One region of the Acetobacterium wieringae genome, then DNA from elsewhere that is predicted to be linked to it. Evidence: predicted binding sites of a transcription regulator. Region 1 holds the regulator's gene; the other holds the start of a gene.
The links. The regulator LexA, encoded in region 1, represses DNA repair genes until DNA is damaged. The targets are predictions, from matches to a motif close to CNAACANNTGTTNG.
Positions count from the first base shown of each region.

Region 2: the regulator LexA is predicted to act here: its motif matches at 11,889-11,902, upstream of dinB (DNA polymerase IV).

Region 1 covers NZ_CP097897.1:1,716,632-1,731,822, forward strand. The annotation lists gene CHL1_RS08345 (DNA-processing protein DprA) at 1-405, shown strand, start outside; gene zapA (cell division protein ZapA) at 513-1,073, shown strand; gene lexA (transcriptional repressor LexA) at 1,117-1,761, opposite strand; gene CHL1_RS08360 (tyrosine recombinase XerC) at 1,847-2,827, opposite strand; gene CHL1_RS08365 (TniQ family protein) at 3,349-4,818, opposite strand; gene CHL1_RS08370 (ATP-binding protein) at 4,842-5,837, opposite strand; gene CHL1_RS08375 (hypothetical protein) at 5,862-6,317, opposite strand; gene CHL1_RS08380 (Tn7 transposase TnsA N-terminal domain-containing protein) at 6,278-8,419, opposite strand; gene CHL1_RS08385 (heavy metal translocating P-type ATPase) at 8,685-11,036, opposite strand; gene CHL1_RS08390 (ArsR/SmtB family transcription factor) at 11,072-11,440, opposite strand; gene CHL1_RS08395 (heavy metal translocating P-type ATPase) at 11,839-13,794, opposite strand; gene CHL1_RS08400 (hypothetical protein) at 13,946-14,110, opposite strand; gene CHL1_RS08405 (ArsR/SmtB family transcription factor) at 14,212-14,562, opposite strand; gene CHL1_RS08410 (thioredoxin family protein) at 14,705-14,938, opposite strand; gene CHL1_RS08415 (universal stress protein) at 14,956-15,191, opposite strand, start outside.
Region 2 covers NZ_CP097897.1:2,431,951-2,447,141, forward strand. The annotation lists gene CHL1_RS11820 (formate--tetrahydrofolate ligase) at 1-274, opposite strand, end outside; gene CHL1_RS11825 (MFS transporter) at 822-2,180, opposite strand; gene CHL1_RS11830 (uroporphyrinogen decarboxylase family protein) at 2,336-3,316, opposite strand; gene CHL1_RS11835 (corrinoid protein) at 3,331-3,960, opposite strand; gene CHL1_RS11840 (MFS transporter) at 4,047-5,414, opposite strand; gene CHL1_RS11845 (GNAT family N-acetyltransferase) at 6,171-6,674, opposite strand; gene CHL1_RS11850 (ATP-dependent DNA helicase) at 7,441-9,813, shown strand; gene CHL1_RS11855 (nitrous oxide-stimulated promoter family protein) at 9,708-10,181, opposite strand; gene CHL1_RS11860 (hypothetical protein) at 10,141-10,383, opposite strand; gene dinB (DNA polymerase IV) at 10,399-11,652, opposite strand; gene CHL1_RS11870 (hypothetical protein) at 12,021-12,524, opposite strand; gene CHL1_RS11875 (urease accessory protein UreH domain-containing protein) at 12,568-13,272, opposite strand; gene CHL1_RS11880 (acyl-CoA dehydratase activase) at 13,275-14,063, opposite strand; gene CHL1_RS11885 (2-hydroxyacyl-CoA dehydratase subunit D) at 14,314-15,191, opposite strand, start outside.

The DNA of each region.
Region 1 (15,191 bases):
CACCAGGGTTGTCTGGATGCCGGTGGAAAGACGGTGGCCTTTCTGCCTTCTGGTTTAGCTCCAATTTATCCCAGCACCAATCAGCAGTTGGCAGATAAAATCTGTGGCATGGGGGGCTGTCTGGTATCCGAATACCCCCATCATGAAACCCTTTTGCCATATAAGTTCGTAGAGCGGGATCGTCTTCAGAGTGCGTCCAGTCAGTTTGTGATTGTTTCCAATTTTACGCCGGGGAGCGGTACCATTTATACCCTGGATTACGCCAGAAAATACCAGAAAGCGATTTATTCCATTCCGGTTATCCATAGCGAATCACGGGCTGGTTTTAAGCATCTTGAGATAAAACAGATTGACTACCGAATTTTAAGCAATACAGAACTGGCTGATGTCATTGAGCAGTATTAATTGATAAATCAATTGTAATTTTCTTGTTTATTACCTATAATAGAATATAACAAAGAAGAACCTTTTTATCACTTTTGAGAACTAAATTTATTTCACAGGAGGAAAAAATGCCTGAACAAACAATCATGGAATTACGCATACTCGATACCGAATTTAATCTAAAGGCCAAGGGAAACGAAGAGCATATTAAGCACGTTTCTGACTACGTCAATACCGAATTGGAACGGGTCAAGGCTGCGAATCCCTTCACAAACCATATTCGGATTGCGATTTTAGGCTGTATGAATATTACCGAGCGGCTTTTCAACGCAGAGGAAGAAGTTCGGAGCAGTGAAGAAGTAAAAGCCAAAGAAGTCGGCGAGGTGAAACAAGTTAAAGCTGAACTCAAGAAACTCAGCGATTTGCTGGCCGAAGAACAGGCAAAATATCAAGCACTGGCTGAAGAGAAAGACTTATTGCAAAAAGAACTGGATGAAAAAAATGATCTGTTGGCCCAATACCGGGAACACTTACGACAAGGAAAAATTGAAAGTGAAACCAGCCGCAAAACAATCCTGGATCTCCAGAATCAGTTGTTTGAAAGCCAGATCGAATTGGTCAAAGCCAACAAAAATCATATCGAAAAAGATGTCTTTAAAAGCATTGAAGACAAAATGAAACTGGACTAACGGAAAATAAAAAAAAGATGTTTGCACATCTTTTTTTATTGCTCTAAAATTTGCGGATCAGACCGGTTACCTTGCCAAGAATTTTGATATCCTGGGCATTGCAGAAAATCGGATCCATGGTTTTATTTTCCGGTTGCAGTCGGATTTTATTGGGCTCGTCGTAAAAAATGCGTTTGACCGTGGCTTCGTTATCTTCAAGCAAAAGCGCTACAACAATGTCATTATTTCGGGCCGTCTCCTGCTTTCGGACGATGATTTTATCACCATCGAGAATCCCGGCTTCAATCATGCTAGTCCCCTTGACTATAAGAATAAAGGCGTCATCGGATCCGGTAAAATCGAGCGGCAGCGGGAAAATATCAGTAATGTTTTCAATTGCCAGAATTGGAGCACCGGCAGTGACGCAGCCTAAAATTGGCAATGAGATAATTGTTTTTTCATCAAAGTGACTGGAAATTGTTTCATTGGGATCGTGGCGCAACACCTCGATAGCCCGGGTTTTGGTTGAATCACGCTTGATATAACCCAGCTCTTCCAGCTTTTTCAGGTAGGTGTGGGCGGTGGAAGTCGATTTCAGATTAACAGCGGCACAAATTTCCCGCACTGATGGGGGATAACGTTTATCGCGCATTTGGGTTTCTATAAATTTCAAGATATCTAATTGTTTGCTGTTTAAATCCTCGTACATGAGTTTTCCTCCAAAATAGTTATGCTTCATTATAGCATATCACCAGATTAAAGGCAAACGTAAGTTCTTAATTTTACCATTGTTGTCAATCATCGCTTTCAAACTGTGCCAACGGATTTTGGTTAAGGGTATCCCGGAGGATTTCTTCATTGACATGGGTATAGATCTGAGTGGTTGAAACATTCTGATGACCAAGAATTTCCTGAACCGAGCGCAAATCGGCATTGCCATAACGGAACATCAGGGTTGCAGCGGTGTGGCGGAGTTTGTGGACACTGATTTCATCGGTATTGAGACCGCAATTCGCCAGATGTTTCTTGACCAGGTGCTGAACCGCCCGATTGCTGATCGGGCCATTTTGCTGGCTGAGAAAGAGATAGGGGCAGTTGGATTCTGGGCGCACCGCCAGATAGCGATTGATGGCTTTTAAGCAGGCATGGTTTAAAAAGACGGGACGCTCTTTATTACCCTTACCAATGATGCGCAGGGCATCGTTTTTGATGTCGGAAATCTTTATTTGGGTCAGCTCGGAAAGACGCATCCCGCAATTGAGAAACAGGGTAATAATGGCAAAGTCCCTTTCTTTATGGCGACCGGTAATCCCTTTCAATAAATCCACGGCTTCGTCCCATTCCAGATAACGGGCATGACGGGCCGGGAGTTTGGGCATTTCCAGTTCAGTCACCGGGTTGGGCAGAAAGTACTTTTGCTTATTGCACAGATAATTAAAGAATGAACGTAAGGAAGAGACCTTGCGGCTTCGGGCCGCATCTGCATTTTGCCGTTCCTTACTGGAGTAGGAAAGAAAGGCATAGAGAATCCCCAGATTTACCGATTTTAAGACATCAATGTCGATATCATCGATGGGAATTGCATCAAAAGGCAGCGATTGGGGAACCATCGCAAAATAGCGTTTGAGGAAGCGGAAAAAAATAATCAGATCATAACGGTAAGCCTGGGCGGACTTTTCAGAATAACCTTTAATGGTTAAAACATAATTTAGGAATTCATCCAGCAGTGCATTATTGGGAATAATTTTATCAGTTAGATTGGTTGGGATGGTCATCAGAGTCTCCTAAAATTTTTGCCGGGGTTGGCTGGTAACAGCTGCAAAAAAGATGGCATAAGCTGAGATGGTATTTGCACAAGCACCGGCAGATTTTATTATAGCTTACCACACTTTAGTCATTTTGTCACGAAACTTACATTTTGCGACATAATATTTTTGCTTATTTCAAATTCATACTGAGCTTTGTTTGGTGCATTGTTGTGCATTGACATATACTTCGGACATAGCTTGACATATAAGTGGTAAAAAATAATTCTTTTGTTGCCGATTATGTATAATTGATCGGACATAAATAACGAATTTAATTGAATTCTGTGAACAATAATCAGAAATATGAAATTTTATTATCTCCGGTGAATAAAATGCAAAATAAAATGAAAGGTTCGCATGATACCTATTTCATTTAAAAAAATAGGTAAAATTTGACATATAACCCGTAAAAAATGGAAGGTTTTCATGAAAAAAATAAGTTCTATATGTAATGCCAACTTTCAGTGAAAATGTATTAAGCCTTATAATTATCCAATGGAAACATTGTAGCGTACAATCAGACTATATCCCCCAACCATTGTTTCCATATTATCTATATTGTTTCGATAATCTTCATTCACCTGAGACTCTTCTTCTTCGAAAAAATAGACATTATAAAAGAGATCATTCTCGATAATAATGCCTTTATAGGCTGGGCCAACTGAAATACCAGAATCTAAAAGATCTTCTGTAATTATTTTTATAAAGTCACCATTTCTAATATTATTCTCAATAAAACCTAATAGTCTACAAAAGTATTCAAATAAATAAAACTCGATAATTTTACAAGCAAGCTGGAAAACATCGGCCGAAATTGTTGTGCTTTTGGGATCATTAAAGAAATCATAAAAGAGTTGAATGAGGTATTCATATAAGGACAACAAGAAAGAAGTATTACACTCTCCTGCCCTATTTCTCAATATACAAGAATATAACCATAGATAATATGCATATTGTTCTTTTTTTATTTTTTTATTACCATAGAGACATTTTACAAAAATATTATTTAATTTCGTTTTGTAATCAATATTTGTTCGATTCATATTTTCGCAATGATAACCAACTCGGAAAGTTTTCTTGATCCGGCTGTCGACTTTATTTATGATATCTTCAAGTGATGAAAGAATTGACAAATCATTTTTTGAATAGTCTTTTACTAAATTAATCCAATCACAATCGCAATTAGAGTAATAATTGTTCAGATTACTAATTTCATATTTAGTTAATTTCGTTACTTTTCGCACACTAATTGTCGCTAGACTACTCTTTTCGCCGTTGATAAGATAATCTTTTATAAATTTAGCGCCAAAATCCGGAAGTTTATTTTTAATTTTTAATTGCCAGGGATTAATCTCAATTATAGTACAACTTCTATCCGAAATAGATGGAAGATTCAACGGTATTGATTTATTATGATAACTTCTTGCAACAAGCTCCATTGGTGAGTGTATCATGAAATGTCGGAATAAGTCAATTTCACAATGGGGACAAATATAATAACTTTTTTTATTGAAGCAAAATTCCGAAAATCTGCGATGGTTACAAACAGGGCAATGTTCAACCAAAAGCATATTATGTATAAGACATTGATCTAAAAAAGAAAATTGATGAAATAAATAATGATTTCCTTCTTCCAGGCACTTTGGACAATATTTAAAATAATGATCGAATAGAAAAATGAGATTATGGGGAAGAAATATTGAAAATGGACCTAATAGTCTCTTCACATCTTCTTTTATTTGCAGAAGAACTGGTTCTTCAATTATGGAATTTAAACCTTCAACGTTTATTTTACCCCTATATTGAAATAAAAGTTCTGGCAAAAATTTATTTGTATCATTATTGTTTACCAATATTGGTTTAATCAATATATTTGAAGAACAAGAATTCACGTAACATGATTTAACTAAATAATCATAAAAGCTTTCATATTGATTTCGCTTAAATTTTGTTAGCATACCAGCTTATCCTCGCTTTATACTCACTTTCGCTTTCCATTGATACATGCATTTAAAAGGTCTTGCTCGTGGCCACAGTCCGCAAATTTGACAGTCTCGATCCACATATCTTCGGTTATCCATTCATCCCCTGCCCCTTCTATTCCATGTTCTATAAAAAGAAATTCAATCATGTTACATAAATGACTCATTGATAATCCATGTTTACTGAAAATAGTTTTTCCATAAATATTACAAATACAATTGTATAAATTTTCAGTTTCATGGATCAGAAATTTACTCTCACTGAATGCCATTGGAAAAAAATAATTCGTATATGTCAAGTCTGAATCTAAGGGAAATCGCATACCGAAATCGTATGCTCCGAGGACATCTTGAAGTTCTTTCTTTGTCCGTATACCATTAAATATGTGCGTTTTTTGCATGAAACGTCGCACAATCTGGACTTCCTTCATTCCTGAGAACAAGTTCCGCTGTGAGATTAAATCTTCAGTACCAACTAAAATTGTCGTCATTTCTATACTTTGAGCTTTTAACTGATTATTAATATCTTTAAGACATTGGTATTCATTTTTATCTAAAGCATCTGCTTCATCAATGAAAAAAAGGATTTTTCGATTTCCGTTTTCTTCAAGGGCTAAATTAATTAGCTGTGAACACAATCGATCCGATTTATCTTGTGCTGAACCTTTATTAAATAAATCATGATTTGTAGCTTTCAATAATCTTGTGTAAAAAACATTGGTGTTCTTTAGTGGATCAGGCATTGAACTCACAAACGTTAAAATTTCGTGGTCGTACTTTTCGTATATTTCATTTTTTATTATATTGATTGCTGTCGATTTTCCATAACCTGATGGGCCATAAATAATCATTCCTTGGATTCTGAATTTGATCGCTTCGTCAATTTTTTTGATTGCTTCTTCAACAATCGATGTTTTTATCTTGTAATTTCCAGTGTGAATGGGATGCTTATTTTTTACTGTTGAATTTACTTGATCTAATTGATCTGCTCTCATTTTATTTTAAACCTTTCCTTATTATTACCATGTGCGCTTGGATGGATCTGACCATTTCGCCATTAATTCCTCATCACTTAACAAATTCTTTTCATTGTCAAGACTGATTTCGTCTGTAGTTTTAGAACTTTTTTTATTTTGAGGTAGAATATTTGATCCTGGACTTCTTTTTTCAGCCTCATTTCGAACAGATGCCAAGTGAGTTGCCGCCGTTTTACTGAATAGGGCTTTTTCTTCCAGATTATTTGCAAAATTTGTTATTATGTCTTCGACGTGAATGTTGTTCATGTCATTATTATTTGCGAAATCTCGTATTAATTTATTTGTTTTTAAGGAAATCGCAGTTCCAATCTGTTTACCTTTGATCACTAAATGTCCGATATGAGCGCCATTTTCTAAATATGCTTCCATCTCTCTAATATCAAGCGGATCAAACTCGATTACAATATTCTTACCGACTGGTGTATAGCTTGAAGACAAAACGGAACTTGTATATTTGTATCCAGCAAAATTGATATATGGCCGGATTCCCTTTTTTTGTTGCCTTGAACTTTTCTGATTTGATAACATTTCATTAGCGAAAAATCCTTTCTGTTATCATCTGAAACATATGATGGAATCAAACCTCGATCAATTCGGTCTCTCATAACTGATAGAGGCGAAAAGCCACCTAATCCTTGATGAGGTTGCAAATTGTATCCTGAAATAATTATTTCAGCAATTTCGGAGATCTCTTTGAGGGTAATCCGATATGTAACAGCATCTTTTTCTGCTCCGATTCGACGAATATCATTAATGTTGCTCCCCGTTGTAGATGGCATTCGATGAAAACCTTTCTCTTCTAAAGTTCTAAAAAATCGTTCAATGAGTGGGCGTCTATGAGGTGTTGCAACAGGGCCAAAATTTATACTGATACCTAATTTTTCTAAATTATCCGTAATGTCACGTGAAAGATGCGATAGTGCATTATCCATACAAATCTCGTCGAAGAGTGCCCATTGCGTATAAGGGACTGCTACTGAGTGGTATCCTTCAATACTTTTTTTAAAATTGAATTGACTAAAATTCAATGATTTATGTGGAATTATTGCGTTTTGTATACATTCTAATACATCAAATCGATTATAGTTTTGACTAACAGAAATAGTGTATCCAAGTATAACGCGAGTTGCTACGTCAATTACTGCAATAATCCAGATACGATTGGCTAAAACGTAAACTGTGTCGCCATGCTCATTTTCAACAGCAACTGTAAATAATGCATCGATTTTGTGCCCATCTAACTCAACTTTTGCAAAAGGTCGTTTAGGACTGGATTGATCCGGCTGTATGCATCTTGTGTTACGAAATAATTGCTCCGCATTTTTTCCGTAACGATTCAATGAAGCATAAGGATTTTCGTCACCAATATTATGCAAAAATCTGATCATTGATCGATATCCTTGGGATTTAGTTTCAAATGGATAGTCGGTCTCTTTAAAGCCGTTTGCTATCAGATTTTTTATTAAAGATTCATGGATTGTTTTAAAAGATGATAATTTATCCCATTTTGATTTTTTTTCATTAAAATAGTCTAATAATAATTGATCTCGAATATCGGGGTGATCCTCCATTAGTTTAATAAATGGACCTTTTCTAGATTTTAATCGATGCCCTTTTATTAATCCAACATAGCCCACAGGCTGGCCATTTGTATCAAGGCTTGCACAACGATCGACAAACTCTTTAATATGAGAATGGTTTATGCCGGTCATTTTTTCTATGTTTTTTATTGACTCACCATTTAAATACAAATCAACTGCTTTTTTTCGCGATTCATAGATTTTTTTATCAGAGTCTGACATATTATAGGTACTTACAGTTCGCCATGTTTTACTTTCTTCATAAAATTTTGCGATCTTATTATTCCAAAAACGTTTGCCATAGCTCACCTCTGTATAAAAGTTCAATTCCTGATTAAACACATCCGCTTTGATCTGATCACGTATTAGCAAATAGACCAGGCTTGGAAATACCATTGTTGGCTCTGGATCAGATTCATAGATATGTCCAATTGTAGTATCCCCTACTTGTTCTATAAATCGTTTTATTCGTTTTATACAATTTCCGAGTAACCGTTCGTCAGTTCTACAAATGCAGTGATACATAAATCTCATATTATTGAGATGTTCCAGACCTTGAAAAATATCATTTTCAGTACGCACACGGAATAGAATATTATTTTTCAAACACCAATTTTTTTGGATAGCAATTTGAGACTTTGCTCTGACTGCGGATTTATTGTCTCCAGTTAAATCAGAAGTATACTTAATTTCCCATAATTCATTAATATTGTCTTCATAAAGAACTTCCATATCAAACACTGTTTTGCACATTTTGCCATCATTATTTTTTCCAGTTATTTGAAGTGGTTGTTCGACGTATTTAATAATTTGCGGATTCAATTCAACAGTTAGAAAGTTCGCATATTCCAAATTACTATAAAAACAAGCCCTTCGATTTAGTTTTAGACTATGACAAATAAAGTAATTCGAACCATAGCTCTGTGAGCGTGGCATTTCGATCGGCTTTTCACTTAACATGGGCTTCCTCCGCAATATTTATTAATCTCAAAACTCAAAAGCAAATATTGTTATCGTTTACTTATCCAATTTTCTTTAGAATAATCACAGAAATTTATTCAAAGATACTTTTAAGGTTTAAATACCAAAAATGACGGATTGAATTTTTTATTTCAATCCGTCATTAGGCTCAATTTAATTTGTTAAAAGTATAGTAGTATTTAATGTTTAAGCTTCATTTGAAACTAAAATAGCAACACTAAATTAATGATCCTTTAATCTATTTTTACAAATTTTTCGTATTCATGACTCTCATAGCATTTAAGACTGCTAACAATGCAACTCCTACATCAGCAAATACTGCTTCCCACATTGTAGCAAGTCCACCGGCACCTAATATCAGGACAATTCCTTTAACAACAAACGCCAAAGTAATATTCTGTAATACTATACGTCTCGTTTTCTTTGAAATATTTATTGCACTGATCAGTTTACTCGGTTCATCAGTCATTAGCACAACATCCGCAGCTTCAATAGCGGCATCAGATCCTAACCCCCCCATTGCAACGCCAACATCAGCTCTTGCTAAGACTGGGGCATCATTTATACCATCTCCAACAAAAACAACGCATCCTTTCGTGCTTTTTTGGTTATAAAGCAGCTCCAGTTTTTCTACCTTTTGATCGGGAAGTAGATCCGAATAAACTAAGTCCAATCCTAGTTGCTTACCAACTTTATCACCGATGATCTTATTATCGCCTGTCAGCATAACAGTCTTTTTTATACCGAGTGCTTTTAAGTCACCAACAAGTTTTTTAGAATCCTTTTTGATTTCATCTGAGATGACAATCGAACCTGCATAACTCCGATCTATCGTTATATATACAATTGTTCCAGGTTCATCATTTTCCAGTATGGCTATTTCTTTATCGGCCATCAGCTTTGCATTACCTGCAAAAATTTCCTTCCCTTTAATATTAACCTTTAATCCCAGGCCGGGAAGTTCTTCATGCGCTTCAATTACTCCTTTGTCAATTTCTTTGCCATAAGCTTTCATAATTGATTGAGCAATGGGATGGTTGGAATAATTTTCAGCATATGCCGCATACATTAAAAGCTCATCATTGGTTATGCCTTGGACCGCTTTAATTTCTGTTACTTTAAACACGCCTTTTGTCAAGGTTCCAGTTTTATCAAATATTACAGTATCAACATTATTCAAAGCCTCTAGATAATTTCCACCTTTTATCAAGATACCATTTTTTGAAGCGCCTCCAATTCCACGCAAAAAGCCCAGCGGGATTGAAATAACCAATGCACAAGGACAAGAAATTACCAAAAAAACCAATGACCTGTAAATCCAGTCAGAAAAAGTTGCACCTTGGATAACTAAAGGCGGAATAATCGCAAGCGCTAAAGCTGCGACTACTACTATTGGGGTGTATACTCGCGCAAACTTTGTAATAAACTGTTCCGTAGGCGCTTTTCGACTGCTGGCGTTTTCAACCAGTTCCAAAATTCTTGATACCGTGGAATCGCCAAATTCTTTTTTAACTTCAATCGTTAATAACCCGTTTTTATTGATGAACCCTCCGTAGACTTCATTACCAACTTCTACTTCACGAGGAACGGACTCGCCCGTAAGTGCTGAAGTATCCATCATGGATTTCCCTTCAACAACAACTCCATCAAGTGGTACTTTTTCGCCTGGTTTCACAATAATATATTCTCCGATAAGCACATCCTCTGGAGAAACAATTTTGATATCATCCCCATCCTTTAAATTTGCATAATCAGGTCTAATATCCATAAGTTCAGCAATCGATCGTCTGGATCTGTTTACCGCTAAATCCTGGAAGAATTCGCCCACTTGATAGAACAGCATTACTGCAACACCTTCTGGATATTGACCGATAGCAAATGCTCCTATCGTTGCGATTGACATCAGAAAACTTTCATCAAAAAGCTGTCCGTTTTTTATATCTTTAGCAGCTCGCAACACAACTTCTCCGCCAACTATCAAATACGCAGCAAAATACAAAACAAATTCCACTGGTGTTTGGAATGTAAATATTAAAGCAATGGCAAACAACACCCCACCGATTGCTAATTTGACAAGCTCTTTCCTATTACCATCACCAATTTGCACATGTTCCTCGGTAGCTTTTTTAGATTCTTCCTTTACCATTACATCAGGCTCTATTTTTTTTATAATAAGTATAATATCTTTTATTGCTGTTTCGAGATCTCTATTTCTTGTTTCAATATTAAGTTTACCTGTTGTAAAATCAACATTGGCGCTTTTTATGCTATCTAGTTCCTTGATTTTTTCTTCAATTTTCAAAGCACAATTAGCGCAATCAAGTCCTCCTAATATAAGTGTCTTTTTAATGTATTTATCGTGCAACTTTTCAGACACAGTGACATCCGGCTCAATCTTATATACAATTTCCGTTACATGTTTAACAACAGCTTCTTTCTTATCAACATTATCAAGCTCAATGGTCATAATTTTAGAAGCGAAATTAAGCGTAGCCTCTTTAACATCCTCTATATTGTTCACTTTATCATTAATTTTTGCCGCACAGACAGCACAATCCAAACCATCTAAAACAAGTTCAATTTTTGATACTTCCATTTTTGATCCCCTCCTCTTTTATTTCAACTATATTTCTACTTTTCGTTTATATGTACCATCCCTTGATTAAATATTTGTTTAACATGGTCATCATCTAATGAGTAGAATACTACTTTTCCTTCTTTTCTATTTTTCACAAGTTTTGCTTGTTTTAAAACCTTTAGCTGATGTGAAATGGCGGATTGTGTCATATTCAATAGAAATGCGATGTCACATACACACATCTCACTTTCAGCTAATGCCCACAATATTTTGATTCTTGTTGAATCTCCAAAAACCTTGAATAACTCAGCAAGATCATATAAGAGCTCTTCTTTTGGCATTTTATCCTTAACTTGCTTCACAACATCCTCATGGATTACATTACAATCACAACGTTCGATTGGATTCTCAATACGAACCATATCATTCCCCTTATATTTAAAAGATTTATACATGAATAGTTATTCATGTATCGATTATACTACTTTCGTGGACTAATTGTCAATCAATATTTGAATAATTGTTCATATAATCATTTATAAAAAATCTAAATTTCATAATTGTATATTCCGACCGGTGAACTCCATTGGAAATGCGGACATCAACTACTTACTCTGAAAACAACAGCCTTAATCGCGTCAATGAACCCATAGTTTATTAAAGTGCGCACAAAACAAAAGAAACCGAAGCGCTTCTGAAAAATGACCAGAGTAGCTTCGGTTTTGTTTCTGGCATCAAAAAAGGGGTAAACGCTGACTAACAAAATGTTATTTTGCGACACCCCCATTTTTCTTATAACAAACATCGTAGTGTTTAATGATTAATTTTCATTTGGAATACTGGCAACATTCTGTTTATTGGAAGATAAACGCTCATCAATTTTCGGATACTTAGGTTTATACCAAAGGAGAAGCGTTGAGCTGATAATAACTGTCAGACAGCCTGCTTCCTGAAAAATAATGGCCCAAACTGGGGTAAGCATCGCTAAAGACGCCAATGCTAATCCAATGACATTATAGACAAGCGAGAAGAACATGTTTAATTTAATTCGTTTAAACACTTTTTTCGAGGTCCAGATAAAATCAGCAACACTTAACAGGTCATCATTCATCAGGGTGATATCTGCTGTTTCAATTGCTACATCTGTTCCGGTAGCTCCCATGGCCATTCCGATATCTGCCAGAGCTAAGGCTGGCGCATCGTTTATCCCATCACCAATCATCGCTACTTTTTTTCCTTGCTTTTGCATCTCTGCAACGACTTGCTGCTTTTCCTCGGGTAGCATATTGGCTCTAAAATCGTCCACGCCTATTTCTTCAGCGACTCGTTGCGCTGTCACTGCGTTGTCACCAGTCAGCATCGTCACATTTTTTATCCCGATTTCCTTGAATAAGAGAATCACGTCCCTAATGCCTGGTCGAACTTTATCAGCAATAGAAATAAGTCCAATGACTGCACCCGCTTGAGCAACAAGCATAATGGTTCTGCCTTGTTCTCGTTGCAACTGCATTTGCGCTTTGACTTTCTGATCCAGCATAATCCCCTGATCTTCCAATAACTCTTCTTTTCCGACCAATAAGGATTTCCCATCAAAACGAGCAATGACACCCTTACCCACTTCAGCTTTAAATTCTTCCGGTTCGGGTATTTCAGCTCGTCGTTCTTTGGCATGTTTAATGATTGCTCTGGCCAATGGGTGTTCCGAATATTTTTCCCCAATCGCCGCCAGATGGATGACTTCTGCTTCCGAAAATCCATTAAATCCGGCAATTTCCATCACTGTTGGGGTACCCAAAGTAAAGGTTCCCGTTTTATCTACCAGAAGGGTATCAATTTTTCCAGCTTCTTCAATGAAAATCCCACCTTTTACAAGAACACCCCGGCGAGCCATATTTGAAATACCTGCGGTTACGGCTGTAGGAGTTGCGATAGCGAACGCACACGGACAGGCAACTAACAAAACCGCGACGGCAGTTTTGACATCTCTTGTTACAAAGTAAGCCGCAATGGCCATCACAATCACTACGGGTAAAAACCATTGGGTAAAGCGATCAGCAACGGTTTGAATTGGCGGTTTTGTCCCTTGCGCTGATTCAGTTAAATGAATAATCTTTGCCAAAGTTGTATCTTCACCCACGCCAGTGGTTTTAATTTCGATTCGCCCTTCTTCATTTAAGGTTCCGCTATATACTTCACTGCCTTTAAATTTTTCAACCGGAATCGATTCTCCGGTAATCGGTGCCTGGTTAACGCTACTTTGTCCATTAACAACGATACCATCAACAGCGATGCGCTCACCGGGTCTAACAACAACCAGTTCACCCAATTGCACTTCTTCAATGGCGACAACAATCTCCGCTTCATTTCGTTTTACCGTTACTTGCTGAGGTGCCAGATCCAATAAACTGCGGATGCTTTTTCTTGTTTTATTTAAGGTAAAGGCTTCAAATGCACCGGCGACTGACATGATAAAAATCAAGATCGCAGCGGTGATAAATTCACCAATTAAAACAGTAGCGATCAGTGCTACTGTCACAAAAACATTTACTGTAATTTTTCGATGGAAAACATCTTTAAACCCAGAAATAAACCGCTGTAATCCACCAAATATGGTTGCAAATAAAGCGATAGCAATATAAATTATGGGTGGCCCAATATTGTTTACTGCCAATAACCAGCTGATAATTATCAATATTCCAACAATCAGCGGGGCAATCGCAAATACTAAAAACTCTCTTATCGGTGAGCTTTTCATTGCTTCATTTTCGTTAGACATTCTGTATCCCTTTCGTGTATAAATTTTTGGTCTTGGTCTAATTTGATTCTTTAAAAAATCTGCCTTTAAAAATCAGCTCAGATTTCTAGGAATCCATCAGTAATCCAAGCCTAATTGAATCAGTTCCGAATGTTATCTGTTATCCGGCCAGTTACTTTTTCTCACCAGCATTATTTTCTTTTTTTGCTTTGTTTTCCTTTTTGGGTGGGGCACAGTCTGGTCCGCAAGTCTCTCCTGGTCCACAACATCCCCCGGTTTGGCTAAGTGATTCTTTGATTAAACTAAAAATACCTGCTTTTTTCTTTTTTTCTGCCATTTTATATCTCCTTAATTTTTATATATTTAATATGCCTTCATGGGTATATAGGCATATTAACTTTAAATTTATGTGTACTTTTACTTAAAACTTAATTAACGCTATTTGAATATAAACGTACAATCAATATTTTTGCTGATATATCCTTTTAGATTTTTCTGATCATTGATATAATGGTCATCGACACGCCACTGTTCTTTTAAATACTGGTAAAGATATTGATTTTTATCCCAAAACGCATCATTTAAATAATAGTATGACCACTGTGATTTCTTTTCATCAGTAATCAATCCAGCCGCTTTTAGTTTATTTAGATGCTTTGAAGCATTTGTTTGGGAAATATTGAGTACCGCCTGAACTTCGCAAACACAAAGCTGGTTTTCACTGAGAATATTCAGTAGCCGTATTCTGGTATCATCGGTAAGCATTTTAAAAATATCAGTTAAATTCATCAATACACCTTCTTTACATTACTATATGCTCCAGTGAGCATATAGTATCATGAATTATATTTTTTGTCCAGAAAAAAATATATCTCAATAATCGATAAAAACCCGTTTGATCAAATAATTCAATCAAACGGGTTGTCTACTATTACTTCTGTAAGATCTTTTTAATGTCATTTACTGATGGAATCCGCCCCATGACGACTACTTTTTCATCAATCACAAGCGCTGGCGTTTTCATAACGCCATAAGCGATAATCTCCTCCATACTTTCCACTTTTTCAACGGTTGCTTCAATCCCTAATTCTATTAAAGCTTCTTTGGCATTTTCTTCCGTTTTTTTACAGTTCTTACACCCTATCCCTAATACCTTAATGATCATAACAATCCTCCATAAAATTATTTTATTTTATCTTCTTCCCTTTTGGTGGGAATCAGTAATACTGACGCTGAAGCATGTCTGGCAAGATTATGGCTGACGCTTCCTAAAAAAACTTGCGGTATAAACCCACGTCCCTGACTGCCCATGACAACCAACGATATTTTTTCTTTCTCTATGAGTTTCAAAAGTTCGGCTGATGGTGAACCATAGAGAAGTTTCACGTCAACCACTATATTTTCCAATGTTGATAAAT
Region 2 (15,191 bases), 720 kb from region 1:
TGGTGATGGTTTTTTTACCAATATAATTCAGGGCCATGGAAAGACCGACGTTGGTGGTGGTTTTTCCTTCACCAGCCGGGGTGGGGTTAATGGCGGTGACCAGAATCAGCTTACCATCTGGTTTGTCCTGATTGTCTTTCAACACTGACAAGGATACCTTGGCTTTGTGATTACCATAAAGTTCCAAGTCATCTCCGGTGATCCCCAATTTTTCAGCCACCTGTGCAATCGGTTGCAATTTAGCTTCCTGTGCGATCTGTACATCTGTTTTCATCTTGTCTTTCTCCTTTTAAAATAATTTTGTTATTCTCAGAGTCTCTTTTTTAAATCTGACCCACACGCCAGAATTATTTTTTGCAAACATCCTGTGCACATGTATATACAGATTTTTCATAGATTACCATCTTTTATCCTTGATGTCAATATTTTTCTATTTTGGAACAATTTATTATCTTTACTTGTTTGTTATTTCTCAAACAAAGTTATGTCGTGAAAATTTTTGTTATTATTTTAACGTTTTTATGTCATTTCATCCGTAATAACAGCTATTTTTTATACTTTATATATTTTTACAAATCTTTCCCCTTGTTTTCTGCAAACGTATAAAAAAAAGCCCTGAACAGCTTCACTATTCAAGGCTCCTTAAAATTCATTCGTAAAATCGCTTTTTTTATCGTTCTGCTTTTGTCACTTTTATAACAAAAACATTCGCGATTGATAATATTGTTTGGGTTAACACCGAAACTTTTTTGGTAATTGATAAAAAAACGCCGTATCTTACTTCCTAAAACTTAAAATATTTTTTTAATATTTCTGTTTTTTTAACTCTCTGCCAGTACTTTTTTGTCAGCCTGATCTTTTTCCATATCTTTGAGTTTTCTCGACAAGATCACAAAAACCACCAAACCAAAGATCATTACCAGCGCCGGATATAAACAAAATCCGTTTTTAATTGCCTGAATCAGTTCCGGTGTCGGCGCCATATCAGCCACATAACTGGCCGAAGCCAGGGCTGTGGTAATGATGACACTTTTAATAAAGTTTCCGACTTTAATGGGGGTAGTCAGTAGCGCCATGATAAAGCCACGAACATTTTTACCTGTGCGCCACTCGCCGTAGTCGACACAGGTAGCATACATCGCAACTACCAGAGCATCCGGTAAACCGTAACCAATAAAGGATAGTAACATAACAATTTTAAATGCCGTGGCACTCATCGGTACCAGCCAGGTAATCAACAATCCGGCAATGAAGATGCACAAAGCCCCAACATATGCCTTTCGGGGTCCGAATATTTTAGAAACGGTGGTCGCCAGAGTGGCCGAAAGCAGCATAACAACGGTCAGTCCAGTCATGAAAATCGCCATACCCGGGAGATCATTGAGTACATATTTAAAATAATAAAAGGCCAGACCAAGCACCACAAACTTGCCGACGTAGCGCCCCAGATCAATCAACAATAAACCGATCAGCGGAGGGTTATGCAGCAATTGCTTGAGTATTTCAGGAATTGGCATGCTTTCTTTTTTCTCAGTAACCGGTGCAGTTCCCCGGAAAGCATATTCTTTTGTCAGAAAGAAAAATATCCAGTAACACAGAACCATAAATAAAGCAACCATAATAACCACCGTCGTGTAACCCATCGCCGGATCATTAAGCGCTTTGCTGATTTCCTGAATCGCCCGAACCCCAACATAAGAAAAAGTCAGAGAACCCAGAGCGTTGAAGATCCCCCGGTTGGCCGACATTTTAACCCGCTCGTCGACACGATCCGTTAGGGCACTGTTCATGGCAATGTGAGCAGAATAATACACGTCAAAGACCAAATGGCCAATAATAAAGCCAGCACAAGCGGTGATGGCATTGGTCATCGAGTCGCCGATTTTTAGAAATTGAACCACATAGAGTAACGCTGCCACTGGCGGACCAATCAGCAGCCATGATCGGAATTTACCCCACTTGAGATTACTTTTCTGGAGGATAATTCCGGCCACCGGCACCCAGATCAAGTCAAATATACTGGTAATCATAAGCACCGATCCGGCCAGCGCCACCGGCATCTTAACTGCATCGGTCAGGAAGGCCGAAAAAAACATTAATTCGACATAAATAAAAATCTGAAAACCAAACGAAGGCAGACCATAGAGATAAATAACACTTTTCTTTAACTTATCAGCCATTTCTGATTCCTTTCCAAATTGAAGAAATCGTCCCCAAAAGCGGCAATTATTTTTGGAACCTTATACCAAAATCCATTAATAATTCCTGCTATTTTCGGGGACGAATCTGTGACCCCTTCCATCAGGAAGTTACGGTCACTTAGTGATCATTTAGTTCAGAACATTTTTTCTGACATTTTGTCAATTTCTTGATTGATGGTTTCATAAACCCCTGGGAACGAATCAATCGGTAATCCTGAGGTCTGAGAGGGAATAAAATACAGTTTGCCATTTTCTTCACAGGTTTTTTTCACATATTCTGCTACAATTTCTGGGGTCCAATCAGGGAAATCAACCAAACCACTGTGAATGCCACCCATAAAGGTAATTTTGTCGCCGTATTCTTTAATCAGTTCAGGAATGTTATTAGTGTTCATTACACCCTGCCAGATATCGATACCCATTTCGATCATCGATGGCACCAGGTTTGCGGCATAGCTGTCACTGTGGTGAACAATCAGTTCAACGCCATTCTCTTTATAATAGCCATAGATTTTTTTGTAGGCCGGTTCAAAGAATTCTTTAAACATCGCTGGTGAAATAAAGGAATTGATCTGGCTGCCCCAGTCATCATGATGGAATACCGCATCAGGATGAAGATGATCGATAAATTCTTTAGCCAGTCGCAGTTCAAAATCAACCAGGAAATCAATCAACGCATGCATTTCTTCTGGTTCTTCGTAGTAAGCCATTAAGGCCTCTTCCATACTCATCAGGTAATGGATATGTTCAAACAGACCGGGCGCCACAAAAACAGTGACATACTGATCATTCCGATCAACCGCATTAGCCTCAGCAATCGCCGTCGCCCAAGCTTCTTCGGGATAATCAAGCTTCGGCGCTTTAACATAATCCCGCCATTTGGTGATATCCTTAACAACGATGTGCTCCTCATCATGAACCGGAAATGAGCCCAATTGGCCTTCCGGCCAGCTCAAGGTAACGCCCCATTCATTAACTATCGTACCACCGACCGGTGGTTTTAAACGACTGATCGGGGTTTTCATCATCAGGGCAAAGGGTTCATATTGTTTGACAAAGCGATCTGGATTTCCACCCTTCATTACTTCAACTAAATTTTGTCTTTTTGTTAACATTTTTCTCTCCTCTCCTATGCTGTTGCCAGTTCTTTGGCTTTTACCGCAGCACTACCGGCATCAGGAGCATATCCGTCAGCACCAACTTCAACGGCATATTCCGGCGTGACCGGAGCACCGCCAACAATCACTTTCATCTCCGGATAAGCAGCTTTAATGGTCTGTACTGCTTCTTTTAAGGCTGGCATGGTGGTGGTTAACAAACCGGAACAGGCCACCAGTTTGACATTGGCATTGTCTTTAACTGCTTGAACAAAGGTATCAGCGGGGACATCAACGCCCAGATCAACCATATCAAAACCAGCACTTTCGATCATCATCGAAACCAGATTTTTACCGATATCGTGAAGGTCACCGGCAACCGTACCGATGATGCAGGTACCCAGCGAGGCGGAACCATCACCAGCCATCAGTGGTTTTAATACTTCCACGCCTTTTGACATGGCTTTGGCAGCAATTAGCATTTCCGGGACAAAGATTTCGCCGGATGAGAATTTATCCCCAACGACGCCCATGGAATCAACCATGGCCTGGAGAATCTCACTTGGGGTGCTGCCTTCATCCAGTGCTTCCTGTACCAGTCCGGGAACCAGTTTCGATTTTCCAGCTTCGACTTTTGCTTTGACTTCTGCTATTTTTGACATGATTTATCTCCTTAAATTAAATTGTATATTCTAAACCGGAGCAATGTGTGAATCGCTCCGGTTTCATTGAACTTTGTTTTTTATACTTAAGCCAATTTACGTTCTGCTAATTCTTTATTGATTTCTTCCATTCGTTTTGGTGTTAATGTATAAAGCCCAAACATCATCACCATTCCAATAATCATAATGATTGCCGGATAAAGGGCGAAACCATTTTTAATTCCCTGAATCAGTTCTGGAGTCACGGCCATATCAGCAACATAACCAACTGAAGCCAGCACCGCTGAAATGATAACCGAACGGACAAAAATAGATACTTTGATTGGCATACTGATCAGTGACATGATAAAACCACGGGCATTTTTGCCGGTTTTCCAGTCGCCATAATCAACGGTTGCAGAGTACATTGCCACACCCAGAGAATCTGGCAAACCATAACCAATATAGGCAGCAAACATGATGATTTTAAAAGCAGTTGCTTCAAGCGGCATAAACCAGACAATTAGCAAACCGATAATCAAAAGCGACAGGGCGATCATATAGGTGTTTTTTTCGCCAAGTCGTTTAGCAATCGGTGATGCAATCATGGCTGCAAAGAAGTTGACAATGGTTAATCCGGTCATGAACAATGCCAGTCCAGGCAAATCGTTGATGACATATTTAAAGTAGTAGAAGGCCATTCCAAAAATAACGAAACGTCCCAGGTATCGTCCCAGTTCCACCAGCATCAACCCCATCAATGGTGGGTTGACAACAATTTGTTTGAGCATTTCGCCCACTGACATCTTTTCAGCCGGTTTGCCCGCTTGGGCTTCGGTACCGTTTTGAGCATAGTCTTTGGTGATTACAAAATAAATGATGTTACAGGCAATCATAATCACACCGGTGATCGCTGCCATATAGGTGTAACCTAAAACCGGGTTGCCGACACCAGCACCAATAGCGGCGATGGCTTTTACCCCAAAATAGGAGAACACCAGAGCACCCGCTGCATTGAACATTCCCCGGTTACTGGCCATTGAGATTCGTTCTTCCCGAACCGTGGTCAGCGCATTATTCATGGAAATATGGGCAGCATAAAAGGTATTCCAAACCAAATGGCTGATGGCGAATCCTAAAAAGATGATAATAGCATTAATTTCCGAGGTTCCGCCAATCTGCGAAAACTGCAAAATATAAAAGAGCGCCGCAATGGGTGGTCCGACCAATAGCCATGAACGGTATTTCCCCCACTTCATGTTGCTTTTTTCAAGAATAACCCCTGATGTTGGTACGGCCACAATATCAACAATACTGGTGGCCAATAAGATGGTACTTACTAATGCCAAAGGAATTTTTGCAAAGTCGGTGAGGAAAGCTGCAAAAAACATGACTTCAATATTGACTAAGGTCTGAAACCCAAATGACGGTAATCCATAAAGATTAATAGCCGACTTTTTTAATGGTTTGTTCATAATTCTTTCTCCTTTTTAGTTTCAACTTTAATAACAATTTCTACTAAAATAACTGTCGACACTATTTGTCTGATCAGCCAATCTCCCTATAACAACAAGCAAACAGCAACACTTCTATCCAGTCGTTCCGCAACCAGAAATTATTTTGCACCATAACGATCATCCTGAAATAATGCAATCCTTTTCATAATGCCTTTCTTCATTAAAATAGAGTTTCGAAGAAGCGGTACTAAAGATATCATGACATTTTTACAAACCGTAAATAAAATTGTAATTACTAATTCATTTACAACATCATTGTACTCGTATTCAATGAAGCTGTCAATGTTTTTTTAGTAAAACATTTCAGTTAATCTATTTTTTAAACTTTGTACTCGTTTTCTTCATTGATTTTTTATATGATTATTCGTTTTTTTTGGCAACTTGTCTGTTTTTACTGTTATTTTTGACATTATGTCCATCATCACATTATTATTTTTTAATTTGAATTTACAAAATACCGTTTAATACCTTTCAAATTTCAGAAGAAATTCCAAAGCACGTTCCTGCATTAACATTCGTTTGCTTATATAATGTATTCCCCGCCACAAAAAACTTAACCTGATATATTTTCCTTTTTTGACTGAGCAGCTTCACCATCAAAAAAAGAACTTCGTACGAAGTTCTTTTTTCAAGCTCTATAATTTTTTGAAGATATCATTTATTTTAAATATGTTTAATCAATAATTCTATGAAATTACTATAGCCCGCACCGTTTTATCTTGTCAAAGCATACATACAGGAGTCCTGAAGTTTACCATTCTTATAAATACTTTTCTGAAAAACACCTTCCAAATGAAAACCAGCTTTTTCAATGGTTCTGCGCGCCTTCTGGTTATCAGCAAAGGGCCGAGCGTAAATTCTGACCAAATCCGACTCATCAAAAGCTTTTTCACAGATCTGCTTAATGGAACCAGTCATGATTCCCTGTCCCCAATAGGGTTCGCCAAGCCAAAAACCCAACTCACCACTTTTGCAACTGACATCTTCCTGCATCAGCAGACTGATCGCTCCAATCGGCGCATCATCGATTGTGATCGCCTTGTTTAGATGCCTTCTTTTATTCTGATGAATGCTTTTAGTAATAAACAGATGGGCATCATCCAGAGTGTACGGATAGGGAAAGGTGTTTCGTAAATTTCCTGCTATCTTTTCATTATTGGCCAGAGGCACAATATTTTCAGCATCACTTAGCTTCCATTCTCTTAGTCCAAATTCCATTTTTTGACCTCCTTTGATCATCGCCATTGATTTCTAGTTTTTTCTAAAAAACTAATTTGTACTCGTTTACTTTTTAATTTTCATCAGCTTAACATCTTTGGAATTTTATGTCAATATTTTTTCTTTTTGCAACAATTTATTACCTTTACTTGTTTGATATTTCTCAAACAAGAGGTAGTTCTGAAATTATATTGTTCGTTAATTAACAAATCATTTTTAATCAAGATGTTGTTTTTCGATAGATTTTATTCGGGTAACTTTAATACAGATACATCAAATTCAATTTATGGATAACATACTTTTTATCCATTGTCTGATAGCTATTGGACAACTTTTTATTTCTTTATCAATTCCACATAAACAAATCAGCTATTTAAATGATCTTGATAGTTAATCTACTGCTATATCTATCAAATTGACACTATATCACTGCTAATACTATGAAAAATATTTCTCCCTAAAAAAACCGATAATAACGTTGCGATTAAATGCATTTTAATGAAAAAAATCACTGTCTTGAGGCTTTGTCCCACCATAATAATTTTACTTTTTAATTTTTTTTGCCCTAATTTTTTTATTGTTTTGAACTCTAGCAAAGAGAAAATTAAGTATTTTTTAAGATTCATCGTTTTGATTGTTACTCTGACAATCGTTGTCGTTCCCTGCTTTGATTCCTAGATCAGCAAGCAAATCTGCTATACTTTCTTCACCATTTAGCATAAAATTAGAGCATCAAAGCGTCATCATAATAATCATAGGTGAAAAAATGAACAATCAACCCGAAATAAAACTATCCGTCCGCAATCTGGTGGAGTTTATCCTCCGCTCCGGAAATATCGATTCTCAGTTTATCAGCAACGCCAGTGCACTGGAAGGAACCCGGGCCCACCAGAGGGTTCAGAAAGATAATCGAGACAAAGGCTATGCCCCTGAAGTATCGCTAAAACATCGTTTCGAATATGAAGGCTTCTGTTTCCGAATCGATGGCCGGGCCGATGGCATCATCACCAGCGAGTCCGAGATTATTGTAGACGAAATCAAGTCAACCAGCCGGCCGTTGGAACAGATTGACGAAGACTACAGCCAAACCCATTGGGCCCAGGCTAAATGCTATGCCTATATTTACGCCATCCAGAATGAACTACCAGTAATCAGCGTACAGCTGACCTATTTTCAGCTGGATACCGATGAAATCAAAAAGTATCTAAAAATCTTTACCCAAACTGAACTGACTGTTTTCTTTTACGATTTAATCAATCAGTACCTGGTCTGGGCTGCTCTGACCAGCAACTGGGTGACTCGCCGCAATACCGCTATTCGGGCTCTTGCTTTTCCCTTTGAGCGTTATCGCCCGGGCCAGCGGGAACTGGCAGTAGCGGTTTATAAAACCATTGTCGAACAGAAAAAACTTTTTGTCCAGGCTCCCACCGGAATTGGCAAAACAATGTCAACTCTGTTTCCCGCCATCAAATCGATGGCTGAAGGGCATACTGCCAAAATTTTTTATCTAACCGCCAAAACCATTGTCCGGGAGGTTGCCGAGGAAGCCTTTGCTAAAATGGCAAATCAGGGATTGGCTTTCAAAAGTGTCACTCTGACTGCCAAGGACAAAATCTGTTTTCAGGAAGAAACCATCTGTGATCCCGATCACTGCTCTTATGCCCGGGGTCATTTTGACCGTGTTAATGCCGCACTGCTGGATATCCTTAAGCAGGAAGACCGCCTGACCCGACCCGTCATTGAAAACTATGCACACAAACATCAGGTCTGCCCTTTTGAGTTTTCTCTCGATTTAACCCTCTTTAGTGACTGCGTGATCTGTGATTACAACTATGTTTTTGATCCCCGGGTTTATCTCAAACGTTTTTTTTCCGATAACGGCAGCGACTACAGCTTTTTGATTGACGAAGCCCATAATCTGGTCGATCGGGCCCGCTCAATGTTTTCGGCCGAACTTTATAAAAAACCATTGCTGGAGCTAAAGCGATTGTTTAAAGATAACGACCCCAGTCTTGCCAAAGCTCTGGGAAAACTCAACACTCACATGATCGGGCTGCGAAAATTGGCTACAACCAACTCACCTCACCGCCAAAAAGAGGCCCCCAAAGATTTCTTGCTGCTGGTGATGAAGTTGATTTCTCTGGCCGAAGTATGGCTAGTCAGCAATGAAGGCCGCCCGGGTCACGAGAAACTACTGGAACTGTATTTTAACGCCCTGACCTTTATGCGCACCGCCGAGTTTTACGATGACCACTTTCTAACCTACGTCGAAAACGCCAACGGCGATACCCGTATCAAACTTTTTTGTCTGGATCCTTCCCACTTGCTGGGAGAAGCCCTCAAACGAGGCCGGGCGGCGATCTTCTTTTCGGCCACCCTGTCACCACTCGACTATTTTTCAGAAATTCTCGGTGGTGACCCCGACAGCTATAAAATTAGTCTGCCATCGCCCTTCGATGTTAAAAACCGAGAACTACTGATTGCCGATACCATCTCAACCACCTTCCGCAATCGCGAAAAAACCTACTCCACCATTGTCCGTTGCATCAAAACGGTACGGGATCAGCAGCCAGGCAACTACATCGTCTATTTTCCATCTTATAAATATATGAATGCGGTGTTTGAAATTTTTAGCGCCAGCTACCCGGAGGTCGTCACCATCCGGCAGGCTCCGGAAATGAACGAGGAAGACCGGGAGCTGTTCCTGGGTCAGTTCCGACCGGCACCCGGGGCTGCCCCGACCGGGATGTTGGGCTTTGCGGTGCTGGGCGGGATCTTTTCCGAAGGCGTGGACTTAAAGCACGAGGGCCTGATCGGCGCCATTATTGTCGGAGTCGGTCTGCCCCAGATCTGTTTTGAACGTGATATCATCCGGGATTATTTCAATAAAAAAAACCACACCGGCTATCAATATTCCTACCTCTATCCTGGCATGAACAAGGTTCTCCAGGCTGCCGGACGGGTGATTCGAACCGAAACCGACCGAGGCGTGATCGTTCTGATTGATCAGCGCTTCAGTAGCCCTAGCTATCGTCAGTTATTTCCACAGGAGTGGTTTCCCCATCGCCAGATCCGGAATGAGCCCGAGCTTAAAAAAGCCCTCCAGGATTTCTGGGCCATGACTATACCGCAAAACTGACGTAAAAAAATCTGCTGTCGCACTACGACAGCAGATGTCTGATAACCATAATGGGGTGATGAAAAATCGAGCCGCGGGCCACTAAAAGCCATGATCTTGCGAATTTTTAGCTGATTCTCTTTATTATAGCAGGGGCTTGGACAGTGATTGCAAAAACCCTTGTTTTCGCCATAGCGGCAATGATCCAATCGGTTCAAGGCATAACTTAACAGGGTCTGGCACTCCGCACAGAGATCGTGTGATCGATGTTTTTTGCGGCAATAGATTTTGAGCATCACGGCAAGGATCCGTTTTTCCTGGTCTATTTTTGGCACTCGGCTTTTTTCCTTATCTTTCTTTACTTTCGACAAACCATTTGGGTTCTTCATAATAGAGACAGACTTCCTTATTCTGGATCCGGCAGGTGTAGCGAATACCCTGCCCGCCCACCTTCAGGGAGACCCCCGGGCGCATATCCAGAACCCGGTCAATAGAAAAAACCCGACCGTCCTCCCACAAAACCTGGAGGGGGATGATTCTGCCATCTTCTTCAAACTTTGCAATCACCTGGACAAATTTTTTTATTGCCATTTTCTTAATTCTCCTTTAAAAGTATCCAATTGGATGGATAACATGATCTTTTTTGGGATCCAGGCCGCTCATCGAATCACCAATGGTAACCGCCCGACGCAGAACCAGATTGCCAAAGCGCTTGCGTAAATCATCAACGGTATCATCGAGCTGGGCCTGACGCATCCGCAACGCTTCATTGCCAAAAACATCCAACTGAATCGGGGTTGAATCCGGTACCAGATCAGTGACCCGCACCCCCAGGGAGCGAATATCCGAACTGAAATCATAATTCTTTTCAAACAAGGCAATGGCGGCTTCAGCTATTTCCCGGGTCAGATCCGAGGGTTTTGCTAGCTTTGTTTGCCGGGTGAAGCTGTGAAGTTCTTTGTTACGGACATGAATCGCTACTGTTAAACAATAACAGCCGGTTTCCCGCAACCGCATCGCCACACTTTCAGTCAGCATATAGAGGATCAGCTTGACATCCTTCAGGTCTTTTAAATCCCGGGGGGTAGTGATGCTGTTGCCAATGCTTTTGAGAATCCGTTCGTTACCGTTATAATGCTCGTCAAAGGCTTTTACCGGGCTGTCATCAAGGCCATTGGCAAAGCGCCACAACACCATCCCCATCTTACCAAACTGGAGCACCAGAAAATCTGGGGATGTTTGCGCCAATTGTCCAATGGTATAGATACCATATTTCATCAGTTTCTTTTTCGTGGCTGACCCCACATAGAGCAGATCCCCAATTTCCTGGGACCAGACAATTTTTTTGAAATTATCCCGGGTGATCACCGTGATGGCATCGGGTTTCCGATAATCCGAACCAAATTTGGCAAAGATTTTGTTCCAGGAAACGCCAATCGAAACGGTGATACCCAGTTCCTCCTGAATGGCCTGGCTGATTTTTTCGGCAATGGTTCGGCCACTGCCGTGAATCCGGGAACTGGCCGTGACATCAAGCCAAGCTTCATCGAGACCAAAAGGCTCCACCTGATCGGAATAACGGTTATAGATTTTTCGGGCCAGCCGGGAAAAACGCAAATACAATTGATAATTTGGGGGCATCACCAAAAGCCCAGGACATTTCTCCCGGGCCTGCCACAGGGCCTCGCCGGTTTTAACCCCAGCAACCTTTGCTTTCTGGTTCTTCGCCAGAATAATCCCATGACGTTTTTCCGGATTGCCACCGACCGCCACCGGAAAGTCCCTAATCTCCGGATGATAGAGACATTCCACATTGGCATAAAAGCTGTTGATATCAGAGTGTAAAATAATCCGTTCCATGACCCACCCATTTAATCCGTTTTAATTAAATTAGCACATATGTTCTGTTGTTATTTTATACCCATCCATACTCTTTGTCAATGGCCAAATTATACCTTACTGCGATTCGGGCTTGTTTGCAGGGCTGATCCGGTCTATTTGACAAATCAGTAAAAACCCCCGAAACGACTGTTATAACTGCGTTTCCGGGGTTTTAAGCTTAACCAGGCAATCGACTCTACCGTCCTTTTTCATACGAAACAATTGTTCTTATAAGCATTGTCGGCCTGACTCATTCGTCGCAAAAACTGTCATCAACTCAAATAGTGTTCACAATTATGAATTTCACAATAAACCGGATTCCATCTATTCTTGTGCGACCTGCTTTTTTAATTGTAGGTTGCAACATATTCGGCTTCGGCCTGTTGGGCTTTCTGGTTGCCGACACCACAGCGGGGATTCAGCAGTGAGCAGTTTTTTCCGCAGCCACCACAGCGCAGTTGGGATAAAAATTCGCTCAGACTGGGGACATCAGGTTGTGGTTCAGCGACTACCGGTTCCTCCGCAGCCGGGGTAGCGGCGACAATCGCCGGAGTTTCTACCGGTGCTGCAGCGGATGCAGTAACGGTTTCAGTCACCGTGGTGGCCGGTTCAGAAATAGCGGTGCTGGGTGTTTCGGTGGTAGTCGCAGTGGCTGTGTCGGTCGTCACCGCCGCAGCAATACTCTCACTTTCACCAGTGGCAGCATCATTCTTGGCGGCAATCGCCGGAGGAATTTCGGCCTGAGCAGCCTTCACTTGCTCATAGCTGTGAAAAGTATTGGCCCCCACCCCATAGACAATCAGCAAAGCAGCGACGGCCGCCGTGCATTGGCGGATAATTTTATTTTTCATACTTAATACACCTCATTTTAATTCTTTAATTTTACAACCTTCTTCACACTAAATTGAATAAGGCCCCGGCCGAAAACAGGGTCAGCAGCACGTAGCTGGCTAAACGAAACCACTGCAGCTGCCGGGGAATTTCGGTGGCAATTTTCCCCGACAGCACGCCTGATAGCAGTACCATCAGCAATACCGGGGTCAGGGTACTTGCGGCGGCAAAGACCCCGCCAACTAGAGCAGCCGTCGCCAGCGGCAGGGTGGTGGCCACTCCCATCATCATCAGTAGCGGCCCACAGGGTGAGGCTCCATAGGCCAGACCGGCTGAGAATAGCGGCAACAGCCCTTTTACACCATAGCGGTTGATAGTATCAGCCTTTTTTTCACCGCCGCAACCGGAACAGAGACTGGCCCGGTTGGCTTTGTTTTTGTAATCGAGCAGCCATTTTCCGATCAGCACCAGGCCCAGGGCTATCATCGCCAGCTCTATCATCTGACCCAGGTTGATCCCACCGACATAACCGGCGGCATCAATAAACTGACTGCCAATCAACGCCGCCAATCCGCATAACACCACCACGGCGATGACCTTGCCGATAAAAAAGCTAAAAAATCCCAGCAGCGATTTTTTTAGCCCCTCGGCATGGGTGATGATATAGCTGGACAAAAAGACGCTGACCGCCGGACTGCAGCAGGTGCCGCAGCCCAGCCCCACCGACAGGGCCGTGGCCAAAACCGGAAGCAGTAATGTCAGCCCCATGGTCAGGCCCGCTCACTGGCAATCAGGGCGGCACCGATGGCCCCGTTAAACTGGGGGTATCGGGCCACATAGACATCCCGCATCATTTCTTCTTCAAAGGCTTTATGGACTCCGATATTCAGGGCACCGCCGCCGGTCATCAGGATATCTCCGCCTTTTTCGGCCTTTTTCATCATTTTAATGATCCGTTTGGCCATCGATAAATGCATCCCGGCCAGAATATCCCGGCGGTCATACTTCCGGGCCACCAGCGACACCACTTCTGACTGGGCAAAGACCACACAGGTGCTGTTGATATCACAGGGGGCCTTGCTTTCCAGCGACAGCGGGCCGACCTGATCGATGGTGGTCTCTAGAATCTGGGCGATGACTTCCATAAATTTGCCGGTGCCAGCGGCGCATTTATCGTTCATGGTAAAGTTCTTAACGGCGTAATGCGAGTCCAGATAAATGATTTTGCTGTCCTGACCGCCGATATCAATAATCATCCCCGGTCGGTAATCCGGCGGTGCGGTTAAGCGCACCCCATAGGCATGGGCGGTAATTTCGGAAATATCGTCATCGGCAATATCAAAGACCTTGCGGCTGTAACCGGTGGCCATGGTATAGCGCACCTGGGTACGGTTAATCCCCCGGCGGACACACATTTTTTCAATTAAGGCACTGGCTGCGGCATTGTTGTCAATCCCGGTGTTGGTAACCATCGCATCCACCACCTGATTCTGGCAGATCAGCGCCGCCTTAGTATAGGTTGAGCCGCCGTCAAGTCCGGCATAATAATTTCTGTTCATGTTATTCTCCTGTTTTCTAGTCTTAGCGGTAATTGTTAAATTAATAGCATCGAACAATGATTGCTTTGGGTGCAGTTTCCACAAACAATTTCGTAACGTGTAGGCGAACAGTTCATCGAACTGTCCGCCGTACAGTGTAGAAATTGTTTCGTGCGAAACTGGGACCAAAGCTCACGGCACTTTCGCAAATGCTTACTTTGATCATAAGATAAACCCCGTACCGACAATTTGTCGGTACTGCAGTTAAGTGTCACCCTGCTATTTCTGATTTTTTCAGTTTGCTAATTCGGGTTTCCAGATCTTTCAATTTGATCAGCTCAATAAAGGCTTCAATCCGGATCCGCAGTTGTTCAATATCTTCTTCGTTGTAATCACTTTCTACCCGGATCACCGGGATGCCCAGTTTACCCAGCTCATCTTCCAGCGTCTGGTATTCAAAATCATAGACCAGACAGCCCCGGAGGACGTGATAAACCACCCCCTGAACCTGGTGGTCGGCAATCATCTGTTTGATCCGATAAATCCGCTGGCTGTTGTCAACAAAGGTCGGACAGGTACAGGGCCTCGTGTAGCGATTGGCCAGCGACCGCATCAAACCATCAAAGCTCTGATCCACCACGACGGTGGGGTCATAAAGCGAACGCTCCCCCATACAGGTCTCGTCGCCGACCAGAATGCCCCCGGTTTCTTCAATCAGCAAGGGGATTTTAATATTGGGGAAAATAACAGGTGATCCGGTGATCATAATCCGGGGTTGTTTATCTTTGCTGACGTAGTGCTTATCTTTTTTACGCCGGGCCAACTCCTGATTAAGGCGATGCAGCTGCTGACTCCACTGCTCCACCGGCAGATACGAAAAGGCATTCATCAGCGCCATGGCGTGGGTTCCTTTGATTAAGGCCGGGACATGTTTTTTAAACTCATTAAACTTTGACATCTGATACTGGGCAAAACCCATGGCATCAATGCTCTCTGCCAGGCTTTGGTAGCTAATCGTCTGGCCGGTGACCGCTTCCAGTTCGGGAATCAGCTGATAGAGTTCCTGAACGTACTGCTCCATATCGCGATCCTCACTTTTGGCGGTGGGCACATGGAGGGCGTAGGTCGGCACCCGCTGCTTTAACATGC